One region of the Pediococcus sp. AC40 genome, then DNA from elsewhere that is predicted to be linked to it. Evidence: a T-box and tRNA genes for the amino acid it is inferred to sense, from the RefSeq annotation. Region 1 holds a T-box; the other regions hold tRNA genes.
What was found. The T-box of region 1 lies ahead of ileS (isoleucine--tRNA ligase). A T-box ahead of a tRNA ligase gene usually reads a tRNA of that ligase, here a tRNA-Ile.

Region 1 (4,395 bases):
TGGGATTGATAAAAAAGCTGGTAGAGCGTCTTTACACCGTCAACCAGCACGCACCTCTTTTGAGAACCCAAGTAGTGTAAACACTGCGAATACAAACAACATTTCAGCAAACACTGAAATGCGCGGGGCTGGTTCGACTGATAACCTTAATAATAATGGAGCAGCTAATAACCAAAATACACAAGCTGCAAACGATCCATTTGGTGATTGGCAACTTCGCCAATCAAATAACTCCTCTACCGTTCGCCCATCATCGCCAAGTGATGATGAATTTAAGAACGTGGAAAAGAAAGAGTTTAACGCGTTTAACGATAATAACAATACAAGTTCTGACGATGAATCATTGGATACACCTCCATTTTTCAAACGTCGTAGAAAATAATTTGTATTTAAATGGGTTTGAGCAGGGCTCAAGCCCATTTATTGCATAATGACAAGAAATGAGTGATTAAAAATAATGATTGCGTTAATTTTTCAATTACTACACTGGGCAATCCAAATTTACATGATGCTGATTTTTATTTGGGTATTGATGTCCTGGCTTCCAGGTGCCTATCAATCTGCATTTGGCCAGTGGCTGACTAAAATTTGTCAGCCATACATGAGCTGGTTTAGATTTATCCCACCAATTTTGGGAATCGATTTTTCGCCAATTCTGGCTCTGTTAGTATTAGAATTGTGTTCTAACGGGCTTACCTACATTGAAGCACTGCTATTTGGTGTGACGGTTTATGGATAATCCGATTGGTCAGCACTTCCGTCCGGATGAACAACCGTTAATTGAAGAATTTAGTGCGCTGGTGCAAGAAGCCAAGGATCAAAACCGGTCTATTTTAACCAACTTTTTAAATCCAAGGCAACAACACATTTTAACGACGCTGGTTAACCGGGATGAAGAATTACAATTATCCTTTTTTGGTGGATTTACCAATGCAGAAAACCAGCGGGGCTTGATTTACCCCCAATACTTTGTTCCGGAAAAGGCGGATTTTCTAGTTGAAATATTTGAAATTGATTATCCGGTTAAATTCGCGGAATTGGAACATCGCCAGATTTTAGGCACGTTAGCGAATTCTGGGATTCAACGGGATACGTTTGGCGATATTGTTCATTATCAAGACCGTTGGCAAGTGGCCACGAACGGTGAATTAGAGAAGTTCTTTTCAAATGAGATTACGCGAATTGGACGGATTAAAGTACGGATGCAGCTGGCAACCCCATCCGAGATACTTACACCGGTTAATGATTGGGAAAGAACGCAAGTGACGCTTGCGTCGTTACGACTGGATTCGATAGTGGCCACCGCCTTTTCGATCTCTCGTCACCGTGCTAAGGAGTTGATTGAGCACCGCCAAGTCCAATTAAACTGGATGATTGATGAAAAAGCAGACACAATAATTGCGAGAAATGATGTCATTTCAGTTCGAAAATATGGTAGGATTAAGCTTGTGGAAGTTTTAGGTAAAACAAAAAAAGATAAGCTAAAAACCCAACTAGATTTAATTAAAACTAGGTAGCGATTTACGGAGGTTTTATTCAGATGGCAATTGAACCACAAGATATACAACAAAAACACTTTTCCAACAAAATGCGCGGGTATAACCCCGACGAAGTTGACGAATTTTTAGATGACGTTGCTTTTGAACAACGGCGTTTGCATGATGAAATTGATTCGTTACGGCGCCAATTAGCCGAAGCCAAGAGCCGGGTGGAATATTTCGACGAGATGAAGGAATCCTTGAACAAGTCGATTATGGTAGCCCAAGATGCCGCGGATAAGGTTAAAATTAGTTCTAAACGGGAAGCGGAATTCACTGCTAAAGAAGCTCAAAAAGAAGCTGAAGTAGTGGTCAAAAATGCGCACAAAAAAGCGGACGGCTATATCGGCGAAGCTGCTGGCAAAGCTCAAAAGGTTATTGTGGCAACTGACGACTTGAAAAAACAAGCCCGTAGTTTCCGGCAAAAGCTGGAAGTACTTCTTGAATCACAATTACAAATGATCAAGGGACGCGATTGGGATAACTTATTGAGTTCTGATGAATTGCTAACGATTGGTGAAATCAAGGAAGCAATGCGGAATAGCGGAGCGCTTGACATTATTCAGGAAAACAGTGTACACTCAGAAGAAGTTGGGAAAATTGATCCGGACACACCTGCTGTAGAGCCCAAAGAAGATGAGCTAAAAACGGTGGTGGTCTTTCCAGAAGATCAACCTAACGAACAGGGGAAACCCACTGACCAAGGGTTCCACGTAAATCCTAAAAAATAAAACGTAAAAAAAGAGGGACTTCTAGCAATCAGCAGTTCAGCGAGCTAACGTTGGTGTGAGGTTAGTCTGCTAGTTAGAAGGACAATCACTTTTGAGTGCAGCGTTGAAGTATTTAGTAGACGCTGTCGGTTTCCACCGTTATGGGAAAATGAGGAGGACGTTTTTAACGTCCTTGAATTTGGGTGGTACCACGATTTGACTTCGTCCCTAGTAGGGATGGAGTCTTTTTTATTGTCTAAAATTTCAAGAATAATACTTAGGAAAGCGAGTGATTTTAGTGCGGGTTAAAGATACTTTAAATCTAGGAAAAACCAAGTTTAAAATGCGCGGAAATCTTCCGGTAAACGAAAAGAAACGCGAAGACGTTTGGTTTGAAAACAAAGTTTATGAACAACGGCAAAAATTAAATGAGGGCAAGCCAAGTTTTGTTCTTCATGACGGACCGCCATATGCCAACGGAAACATTCACATGGGTCACGCGATGAACAAGATTTCTAAGGATATTATCGTCCGATATAAATCAATGAGTGGTTTTCGGAGCCCGTACGTTCCGGGTTGGGATACGCATGGTTTACCGATTGAACAACAATTAACTAAGGAAGGCCACGACCGTAAAAAAATGTCGACGACTGAATTCCGTAAATTATGTCGCGATTACGCCTTAAAACAAGTTGACAAGCAACGCGAAGACTTCAAGCGTTTGGGAGTAGCTGCCGAATGGGATAACCCATACTTAACTTTGCAACCATCTTTTGAAGCAGAAGAAATTCGGACTTTTGCTAAAATGGTTGAGTTAGGCTTGATTTATCGCGGTAAAAAGCCCGTATTTTGGTCATGGTCTTCCGAATCGGCAATGGCAGAAGCGGAAGTTGAGTATCACGACGTTACTTCGCCATCTGCTTTTTATGCGGAACGAGTAAGCGATGGTAAGGGCGTCTTGGATCAAGACACTTACTTCGTAGTTTGGACAACGACTCCATGGACCATTCCGGCTTCAGAAGGAATTACCATTGATGCTGGTTTTGATTATTCCGTTGTGAAACCCGCGGGTGACGACCGCAAATTTGTGATTGCCACGGACCGGTTGAGTTACGCTACTGAACAATTTGGGTGGCAAGACGTTGAAACCATCAAGACGGTTCGCGGGCAGGAGTTAGAAAACATTACGGCGCTCCACCCATTTGATAGTGATCGCAAGCTAGTGGTTATGTTAGGGGACTTCGTAACCTTAGATTCCGGAACGGGATTAGTTCATACGGCACCTGGCTTTGGGGAAGACGATTTCCGGGTTGGTAAAGAATACGGCCTCGATATTTTTGTACCAGTCGATGATCGTGGTTACCTCACTGCTGAAGCGGGTCCTGATTTTGAAGGGGTCTTCTACGAAGATGCTAATGAAATTGCCTTGAACAAGTTAAAAGCAACTAACGCTTTGCTTAAGCAGATGGATTACACACATAGTTATCCGTTTGATTGGCGGACTAAGAAGCCAATTATTTTCCGGGCTACTCCACAATGGTTTGCTTCGGTAGACAAAATTCGTGATCAAATCTTGGACGCGTTAAAAGACGTTAAGTTCCTCCCAGAATGGGGTCAAAAACGACTCCACAACATGATCCGGGACCGTGGCGACTGGGTAATCTCTCGTCAACGGGTTTGGGGTGTGCCACTACCAATCTTCTACGCTGAAGACGGTACGCCAATCATGAATGGGGAAACGATCGAACACGTTGCGGAACTATTTGAAAAACATGGTTCTGACATCTGGTTTGAATGGGATGCTAAGGACTTGCTACCAGAAGGCTACACTAGCGAACATTCACCAAACGGAACGTTTACCAAGGAAACCGATATTATGGACGTTTGGTTCGACTCCGGTTCTTCACATCAAGGGGTTTTGGCAAAACGCGATTACTTGAAGTATCCAGCTGACCTAACTTTGGAAGGTTCTGACCAATACCGCGGCTGGTTCAACTCTAGTTTGATTACTAGTGTAGCGATGTCGGGTCACGCACCATACAAGCAGGTGATTTCGCAAGGCTTTACCCTTGACGGACAGGGCCATAAGATGAGTAAGTCCTTAGGTAACACAATTGTGCCAGCAGACATCATTAAGAAGATGGGTG
Region 2 (4,395 bases), 360 kb from region 1:
TCCAATTGATTAACAGATAAATAAGCAAAGATCACGCTATTTAGCGTGGTCTTTTTTGTTTGCTTATGAAAGTAAAACTATTTTCATGAGTCACCCTAAACAAAAAGTCTGGGCAAAATTTGATAACGAAGGTGGCTGAGTAAAAAGATTTTATAAAAGTTGATCGGTTGCAAGCGTTACCGAATCGCACAGTGTGGCCTTTTGGTGTGAAAGTGCCATTTTTTATAATGGTTTTCTTAAAAATGCTATTGACGAAGGATGGTAAAACTTGGTACTATATTTGAGTGCCAATGATACGCTATTTCGAAACGAGAAATAATGAGATATTCATTAAAAAAGTGTTGACAATCATTTTTCTCAATGATATAGTTAAATAGTTGTCAAAAGCGTTATAAACGTTGATACGACAACGTTGGTAGACCTTTGAAAACTGAACAAAATTTTGACAAACGATCGTGTGAGGACTCGCAAATCAAATTGATTTAGTGAGAACAAACATGCGAAGTCAATTCGCAAAAACAAACAATTAATGAGCTTGAAAAAGACTCATCATTTTAATATGAGAGTTTGATCTTGGCTCAGGATGAACGCTGGCGGCGTGCCTAATACATGCAAGTCGAACGAACTTCCGTTAATTGATTATGAGGTGCTTGCACTGAATGAGATTTTAACACGAAGTGAGTGGCGGACGGGTGAGTAACACGTGGGTAACCTGCCCAGAAGCAGGGGATAACACCTGGAAACAGATGCTAATACCGTATAACAGAGAAAACCGCCTGGTTTTCTTTTAAAAGATGGCTCTGCTATCACTTCTGGATGGACCCGCGGCGCATTAGCTAGTTGGTGAGGTAACGGCTCACCAAGGCGATGATGCGTAGCCGACCTGAGAGGGTAATCGGCCACATTGGGACTGAGACACGGCCCAGACTCCTACGGGAGGCAGCAGTAGGGAATCTTCCACAATGGACGCAAGTCTGATGGAGCAACGCCGCGTGAGTGAAGAAGGGTTTCGGCTCGTAAAGCTCTGTTGTTAAAGAAGAACGTGGGTGAGAGTAACTGTTCACCCAGTGACGGTATTTAACCAGAAAGCCACGGCTAACTACGTGCCAGCAGCCGCGGTAATACGTAGGTGGCAAGCGTTATCCGGATTTATTGGGCGTAAAGCGAGCGCAGGTGGTCTTTTAAGTCTAATGTGAAAGCCTTCGGCTTAACCGAAGAAGTGCATTGGAAACTGGGAGACTTGAGTGCAGAAGAGGACAGTGGAACTCCATGTGTAGCGGTGAAATGCGTAGATATATGGAAGAACACCAGTGGCGAAGGCGGCTGTCTGGTCTGTAACTGACGCTGAGGCTCGAAAGCATGGGTAGCGAACAGGATTAGATACCCTGGTAGTCCATGCCGTAAACGATGATTACTAAGTGTTGGAGGGTTTCCGCCCTTCAGTGCTGCAGCTAACGCATTAAGTAATCCGCCTGGGGAGTACGACCGCAAGGTTGAAACTCAAAAGAATTGACGGGGGCCCGCACAAGCGGTGGAGCATGTGGTTTAATTCGAAGCTACGCGAAGAACCTTACCAGGTCTTGACATCTTCTGCCAACCTAAGAGATTAGGCGTTCCCTTCGGGGACAGAATGACAGGTGGTGCATGGTTGTCGTCAGCTCGTGTCGTGAGATGTTGGGTTAAGTCCCGCAACGAGCGCAACCCTTATTACTAGTTGCCAGCATTCAGTTGGGCACTCTAGTGAGACTGCCGGTGACAAACCGGAGGAAGGTGGGGACGACGTCAAATCATCATGCCCCTTATGACCTGGGCTACACACGTGCTACAATGGATGGTACAACGAGTCGCGAAACCGCGAGGTTTAGCTAATCTCTTAAAACCATTCTCAGTTCGGACTGTAGGCTGCAACTCGCCTACACGAAGTCGGAATCGCTAGTAATCGCGGATCAGCATGCCGCGGTGAATACGTTCCCGGGCCTTGTACACACCGCCCGTCACACCATGAGAGTTTGTAACACCCAAAGCCGGTGGGGTAACCTTTTAGGAGCTAGCCGTCTAAGGTGGGACAGATGATTAGGGTGAAGTCGTAACAAGGTAGCCGTAGGAGAACCTGCGGCTGGATCACCTCCTTTCTAAGGAATAATACGGAACCGCACACGAGTCAAAGTTTTGTTTAGTTTTGAGAGGTCTACTCTCAAAACACATGCGTATCGGGCCTATAGCTCAGCTGGTTAGAGCGCACGCCTGATAAGCGTGAGGTCGATGGTTCGAGTCCATTTAGGCCCATACATGGGGAATTAGCTCAGCTGGGAGAGCGCCTGCCTTGCACGCAGGAGGTCAGCGGTTCGATCCCGCTATTCTCCATTGAACAACGTTAGTTGTTCTGCTTTTGTTCTTTGAAAACTGAATAATATCTATAATTTTCTAATTTTAATTAATCATAATTAAACCGAGAGAAAACCGCGTAATTTTAAAGAGTTAAACAAGATTAGTTCAAAATAATCGCAATACTCAATTAATCGCTTTACCGTAGGTAAAGTTAGGTTAAGTTAGGAAGGGCGCATGGTGGATGCCTTGGTACTAGGAGCCGATGAAGGACGGGACTAACACCGATATGCCTCGGGGAGCTGTAAGTAAGCTTTGATCCGGGGATTTCCGAATGGGGCAACCCAATAGTTTTAATCGACTATTATCCGCATCTGAATTCATAGGATGTGTGAAGGTAAACGTGGGGAACTGAAACATCTCAGTACCCACAGGAACAGAAAGAAAATTCGATTCCCTGAGTAGCGGCGAGCGAAACGGGAACAGCCCAAACCAAGAAGCTTGCTTCTTGGGGTTGTAGGACTGAACATTTGAGTTACCAAAGAGCTTGATAGCTGAAGGGCCTGGGAAGGCCAGCCAGAGAGGGTGACAGCCCCGTAAGTTAAATCAAACTCCCTCAGTTCAGGATCCTGAGTACGGCGGAGCACGTGAAATTCCGTCGGAATCCGGGAGGACCATCTCCCAAGGCTAAATACTACCTAGTGACCGATAGTGAACCAGTACCGTGAGGGAAAGGTGAAAAGCACCCCGGAAGGGGAGTGAAATAGTTCTTGAAACCATGTGCCTACAAGAAGTCAGAGCCCGTTAATGGGTGATGGCGTGCCTTTTGTAGAATGAACCGGCGAGTTACGTTCGTATGCCAGGTTAAGTTGAAGAGACGGAGCCGAAGCGAAAGCGAGTCTGAAGAGGGCGAATTAGTATGCGGATGTAGACCCGAAACCAAGTGACCTACCCATGTCCAGGTTGAAGGTGCGGTAAAACGCACTGGAGGACCGAACTCGTGTACGTTGAAAAGTGCTGAGATGAGGTGTGGGTAGCGGTGAAATTCCAAACGAACTTGGAGATAGCTGGTTCTCTCCGAAATAGCTTTAGGGCTAGCCTCGGAATTAGGATCGTGGAGGTAGAGCCACTGTTTGGACTAGGGGCCCGTCATGGGTTACCGAATTCAGATAAACTCCGAATGCCATCGATTTATGTCCGGGAGTCAGACGGTGAGTGATAAGATCCATCGTCGAAAGGGGAACAGCCCAGACCACCAGTTAAGGTCCCTAAATATATGTTAAGTGGAAAAGGATGTGGAGTTGCATAGACAACTAGGATGTTGGCTCAGAAGCAGCCACCATTTAAAGAGTGCGTAATAGCTCACTAGTCGAGTGATCCTGCGCCGAAAATGTACCGGGGCTTAAACATATTACCGAGACTGTGGATGCCACCATTAGGTGGCGTGATAGGAGAGCGTTCTAAGGGCGATGAAGGCAGACCGTGAGGACTGTTGGAGCGCTTAGAAGTGAGAATGCCGGTATGAGTAGCGAAAGATAGGTGAGAATCCTATCCACCGTATGACTAAGGTTTCCTGGGGAAGGCTCGTCCTCCCAGGGTTAGTCGGGACCTAAGCCGAGGCCGAGAGGCGTAGGCGATGGATAACAGGTTGAGATTCCTGTACTAGTTAAACTTGTTTGAACAATGGAGGGACGCAGGAGGCTAAGGAATGCACCCGATTGGAAGTGGGTGTCCAAGCCGTAAGTCTGAAGTCGAGTCAAATGCTTGATTTCTTAAGGACAAGCGGTGATGGGGAGTGAAATTTAAGTAACGAAGTTCCTGACGTCACGCTGCCGAGAAAAGCTTCTAGTTAGAGTTTAACTACCCGTACCGCAAACCGACACAGGTAGTCGAGGAGAGTATCCTAAGGTGAGCGAGAGAACTCTCGTTAAGGAACTCGGCAAAATGACCCCGTAACTTCGGGAGAAGGGGTGCTGATCGCAAGATCAGCCGCAGTGAAAAGGCCCAGGCGACTGTTTATCAAAAACACAGGTTTCTGCAAAATCGTAAGATGACGTATAGGGGCTGACG
Region 3 (4,395 bases), 630 kb from region 1:
CCTTGACCTGATTTAGTAATCTTGATACTATATTTAAGTGCTCTTCGATAAGGGCGCATCAAGGCGTTGAGCGATTTAAAAAATCTCAACTCAAAAAAAGTTGTTGACAGATTTTGATGCTTAATGTTAAGATATATGAGCTGGTGTTTTTCGCCAGTTAGTGAGATTTCAAATAAAACAATTTAAAAAAAGTTGTTGACAATTGATTCTCATGATGATATATTTAAATAGTTGTCAAAAACGTTATAAACGTTGATACGACAACGCTGGTAGACCTTTGAAAACTGAACAAAATTTTGACAAACGATCGTGTGAGGACTCGCAAATCAAATTGATTTAGTGAGAACAAACATGCGAAGTCAATTCGCAAAAACAAACAATTAATGAGCTTGAAAAAGACTCATCATTTTAATATGAGAGTTTGATCTTGGCTCAGGATGAACGCTGGCGGCGTGCCTAATACATGCAAGTCGAACGAACTTCCGTTAATTGATCAGGACGTGCTTGCACTGAATGAGATTTTAACACGAAGTGAGTGGCGGACGGGTGAGTAACACGTGGGTAACCTGCCCAGAAGCAGGGGATAACACCTGGAAACAGATGCTAATACCGTATAACAGAGAAAACCGCCTGGTTTTCTTTTAAAAGATGGCTCTGCTATCACTTCTGGATGGACCCGCGGCGCATTAGCTAGTTGGTGAGGTAACGGCTCACCAAGGCGATGATGCGTAGCCGACCTGAGAGGGTAATCGGCCACATTGGGACTGAGACACGGCCCAGACTCCTACGGGAGGCAGCAGTAGGGAATCTTCCACAATGGACGCAAGTCTGATGGAGCAACGCCGCGTGAGTGAAGAAGGGTTTCGGCTCGTAAAGCTCTGTTGTTAAAGAAGAACGTGGGTGAGAGTAACTGTTCACCCAGTGACGGTATTTAACCAGAAAGCCACGGCTAACTACGTGCCAGCAGCCGCGGTAATACGTAGGTGGCAAGCGTTATCCGGATTTATTGGGCGTAAAGCGAGCGCAGGCGGTCTTTTAAGTCTAATGTGAAAGCCTTCGGCTCAACCGAAGAAGTGCATTGGAAACTGGGAGACTTGAGTGCAGAAGAGGACAGTGGAACTCCATGTGTAGCGGTGAAATGCGTAGATATATGGAAGAACACCAGTGGCGAAGGCGGCTGTCTGGTCTGTAACTGACGCTGAGGCTCGAAAGCATGGGTAGCGAACAGGATTAGATACCCTGGTAGTCCATGCCGTAAACGATGATTACTAAGTGTTGGAGGGTTTCCGCCCTTCAGTGCTGCAGCTAACGCATTAAGTAATCCGCCTGGGGAGTACGACCGCAAGGTTGAAACTCAAAAGAATTGACGGGGGCCCGCACAAGCGGTGGAGCATGTGGTTTAATTCGAAGCTACGCGAAGAACCTTACCAGGTCTTGACATCTTCTGCCAACCTAAGAGATTAGGCGTTCCCTTCGGGGACAGAATGACAGGTGGTGCATGGTTGTCGTCAGCTCGTGTCGTGAGATGTTGGGTTAAGTCCCGCAACGAGCGCAACCCTTATTACTAGTTGCCAGCATTCAGTTGGGCACTCTAGTGAGACTGCCGGTGACAAACCGGAGGAAGGTGGGGACGACGTCAAATCATCATGCCCCTTATGACCTGGGCTACACACGTGCTACAATGGATGGTACAACGAGTCGCGAAACCGCGAGGTTTAGCTAATCTCTTAAAACCATTCTCAGTTCGGACTGTAGGCTGCAACTCGCCTACACGAAGTCGGAATCGCTAGTAATCGCGGATCAGCATGCCGCGGTGAATACGTTCCCGGGCCTTGTACACACCGCCCGTCACACCATGAGAGTTTGTAACACCCAAAGCCGGTGGGGTAACCTTTTAGGAGCTAGCCGTCTAAGGTGGGACAGATGATTAGGGTGAAGTCGTAACAAGGTAGCCGTAGGAGAACCTGCGGCTGGATCACCTCCTTTCTAAGGAATAATACGGAACCGCACACGAGTCAAAGTTTTGTTTAGTTTTGAGAGGTCTACTCTCAAAACACATGCGTATCGGGCCTATAGCTCAGCTGGTTAGAGCGCACGCCTGATAAGCGTGAGGTCGATGGTTCGAGTCCATTTAGGCCCATACATGGGGAATTAGCTCAGCTGGGAGAGCGCCTGCCTTGCACGCAGGAGGTCAGCGGTTCGATCCCGCTATTCTCCATTGAACAACGTTAGTTGTTCTGCTTTTGTTCTTTGAAAACTGAATAATATCTATAATTTTCTAATTTTAATTAATTATAATTAAACCGAGAGAAAACCGCGTAATTTTAAAGAGTTAAACAAGATTAGTTCAAAATAATCGCAATACTCAATTAATCGCTTTACCGTAGGTAAAGTTAGGTTAAGTTAGGAAGGGCGCATGGTGGATGCCTTGGTACTAGGAGCCGATGAAGGACGGGACTAACACCGATATGCCTCGGGGAGCTGTAAGTAAGCTTTGATCCGGGGATTTCCGAATGGGGCAACCCAATAGTTTTAATCGACTATTATCCGCATCTGAATTCATAGGATGTGTGAAGGTAAACGTGGGGAACTGAAACATCTCAGTACCCACAGGAACAGAAAGAAAATTCGATTCCCTGAGTAGCGGCGAGCGAAACGGGAACAGCCCAAACCAAGAAGCTTGCTTCTTGGGGTTGTAGGACTGAACATTTGAGTTACCAAAGAGCTTGATAGCTGAAGGGCCTGGGAAGGCCAGCCAGAGAGGGTGACAGCCCCGTAAGTTAAATCAAACTCCCTCAGTTCAGGATCCTGAGTACGGCGGAGCACGTGAAATTCCGTCGGAATCCGGGAGGACCATCTCCCAAGGCTAAATACTACCTAGTGACCGATAGTGAACCAGTACCGTGAGGGAAAGGTGAAAAGCACCCCGGAAGGGGAGTGAAATAGTTCTTGAAACCATGTGCCTACAAGAAGTCAGAGCCCGTTAATGGGTGATGGCGTGCCTTTTGTAGAATGAACCGGCGAGTTACGTTCGTATGCCAGGTTAAGTTGAAGAGACGGAGCCGAAGCGAAAGCGAGTCTGAAGAGGGCGAATTAGTATGCGGATGTAGACCCGAAACCAAGTGACCTACCCATGTCCAGGTTGAAGGTGCGGTAAAACGCACTGGAGGACCGAACTCGTGTACGTTGAAAAGTGCTGAGATGAGGTGTGGGTAGCGGTGAAATTCCAAACGAACTTGGAGATAGCTGGTTCTCTCCGAAATAGCTTTAGGGCTAGCCTCGGAATTAGGATCGTGGAGGTAGAGCCACTGTTTGGACTAGGGGCCCGTCATGGGTTACCGAATTCAGATAAACTCCGAATGCCATCGATTTATGTCCGGGAGTCAGACGGTGAGTGATAAGATCCATCGTCGAAAGGGGAACAGCCCAGACCACCAGTTAAGGTCCCTAAATATATGTTAAGTGGAAAAGGATGTGGAGTTGCATAGACAACTAGGATGTTGGCTCAGAAGCAGCCACCATTTAAAGAGTGCGTAATAGCTCACTAGTCGAGTGATCCTGCGCCGAAAATGTACCGGGGCTTAAACATATTACCGAGACTGTGGATGCCACCATTAGGTGGCGTGATAGGAGAGCGTTCTAAGGGCGACGAAGGCAGACCGTGAGGACTGTTGGAGCGCTTAGAAGTGAGAATGCCGGTATGAGTAGCGAAAGATAGGTGAGAATCCTATCCACCGTATGACTAAGGTTTCCTGGGGAAGGCTCGTCCTCCCAGGGTTAGTCGGGACCTAAGCCGAGGCCGAGAGGCGTAGGCGATGGATAACAGGTTGAGATTCCTGTACTAGTTAAACTTGTTTGAACAATGGAGGGACGCAGGAGGCTAAGGAATGCACCCGATTGGAAGTGGGTGTCCAAGCCGTAAGTCTGAAGTCGAGTCAAATGCTTGATTTCTTAAGGACAAGCGGTGATGGGGAGTGAAATTTAAGTAACGAAGTTCCTGACGTCACGCTGCCGAGAAAAGCTTCTAGTTAGAGTTTAACTACCCGTACCGCAAACCGACACAGGTAGTCGAGGAGAGTATCCTAAGGTGAGCGAGAGAACTCTCGTTAAGGAACTCGGCAAAATGACCCCGTAACTTCGGGAGAAGGGGTGCTGATCGCAAGATCAGCCGCAGTGAAAAGGCCCAGGCGACTGTTTATCAAAAACACAGGTTTCTGCAAAATCGTAAGATGACGTATAGGGGCTGACGCCTGCCCGGTGCTGGAAGGTTAAGGGGATGAGTTAGCGTAAGCGAAGCTTTGAACTGAAGCCCCAGTAAACGGCGGCCGTAACTATAACGGTCCTAAGGTAGCGAAATTCCTTGTCGGGTAAGTTCCGACCCGCACGAAAGGCGTA

Region 2: it encodes a tRNA-Ile, which carries the amino acid that the T-box ahead of ileS (isoleucine--tRNA ligase) is inferred to sense. The anticodon was not compared.
Region 3: it encodes a tRNA-Ile, which carries the amino acid that the T-box ahead of ileS (isoleucine--tRNA ligase) is inferred to sense. The anticodon was not compared.

Annotation. Positions count from the first base shown of each region.
Region 1 covers NZ_CP127012.1:1,312,544-1,316,938, reverse strand. Annotated here, with positions in the region: gene ftsZ (cell division protein FtsZ) at 1-382, shown strand, start outside; gene NL111_RS06430 (YggT family protein) at 458-739, shown strand; gene NL111_RS06425 (YlmH family RNA-binding protein) at 732-1,517, shown strand; gene NL111_RS06420 (DivIVA domain-containing protein) at 1,541-2,269, shown strand; T-box leader at 2,265-2,481, shown strand; gene ileS (isoleucine--tRNA ligase) at 2,547-4,395, shown strand, end outside.
Region 2 covers NZ_CP127012.1:1,667,715-1,672,109, reverse strand. Annotated here, with positions in the region: gene lysS (lysine--tRNA ligase) at 1-13, shown strand, start outside; rRNA gene NL111_RS08315 (16S ribosomal RNA) at 556-2,132, shown strand; tRNA gene NL111_RS08310 (tRNA-Ile) at 2,213-2,286, shown strand; tRNA gene NL111_RS08305 (tRNA-Ala) at 2,292-2,364, shown strand; rRNA gene NL111_RS08300 (23S ribosomal RNA) at 2,543-4,395, shown strand, end outside.
Region 3 covers NZ_CP127012.1:683,819-688,213, forward strand. Annotated here, with positions in the region: rRNA gene NL111_RS03270 (16S ribosomal RNA) at 410-1,986, shown strand; tRNA gene NL111_RS03275 (tRNA-Ile) at 2,067-2,140, shown strand; tRNA gene NL111_RS03280 (tRNA-Ala) at 2,146-2,218, shown strand; rRNA gene NL111_RS03285 (23S ribosomal RNA) at 2,397-4,395, shown strand, end outside.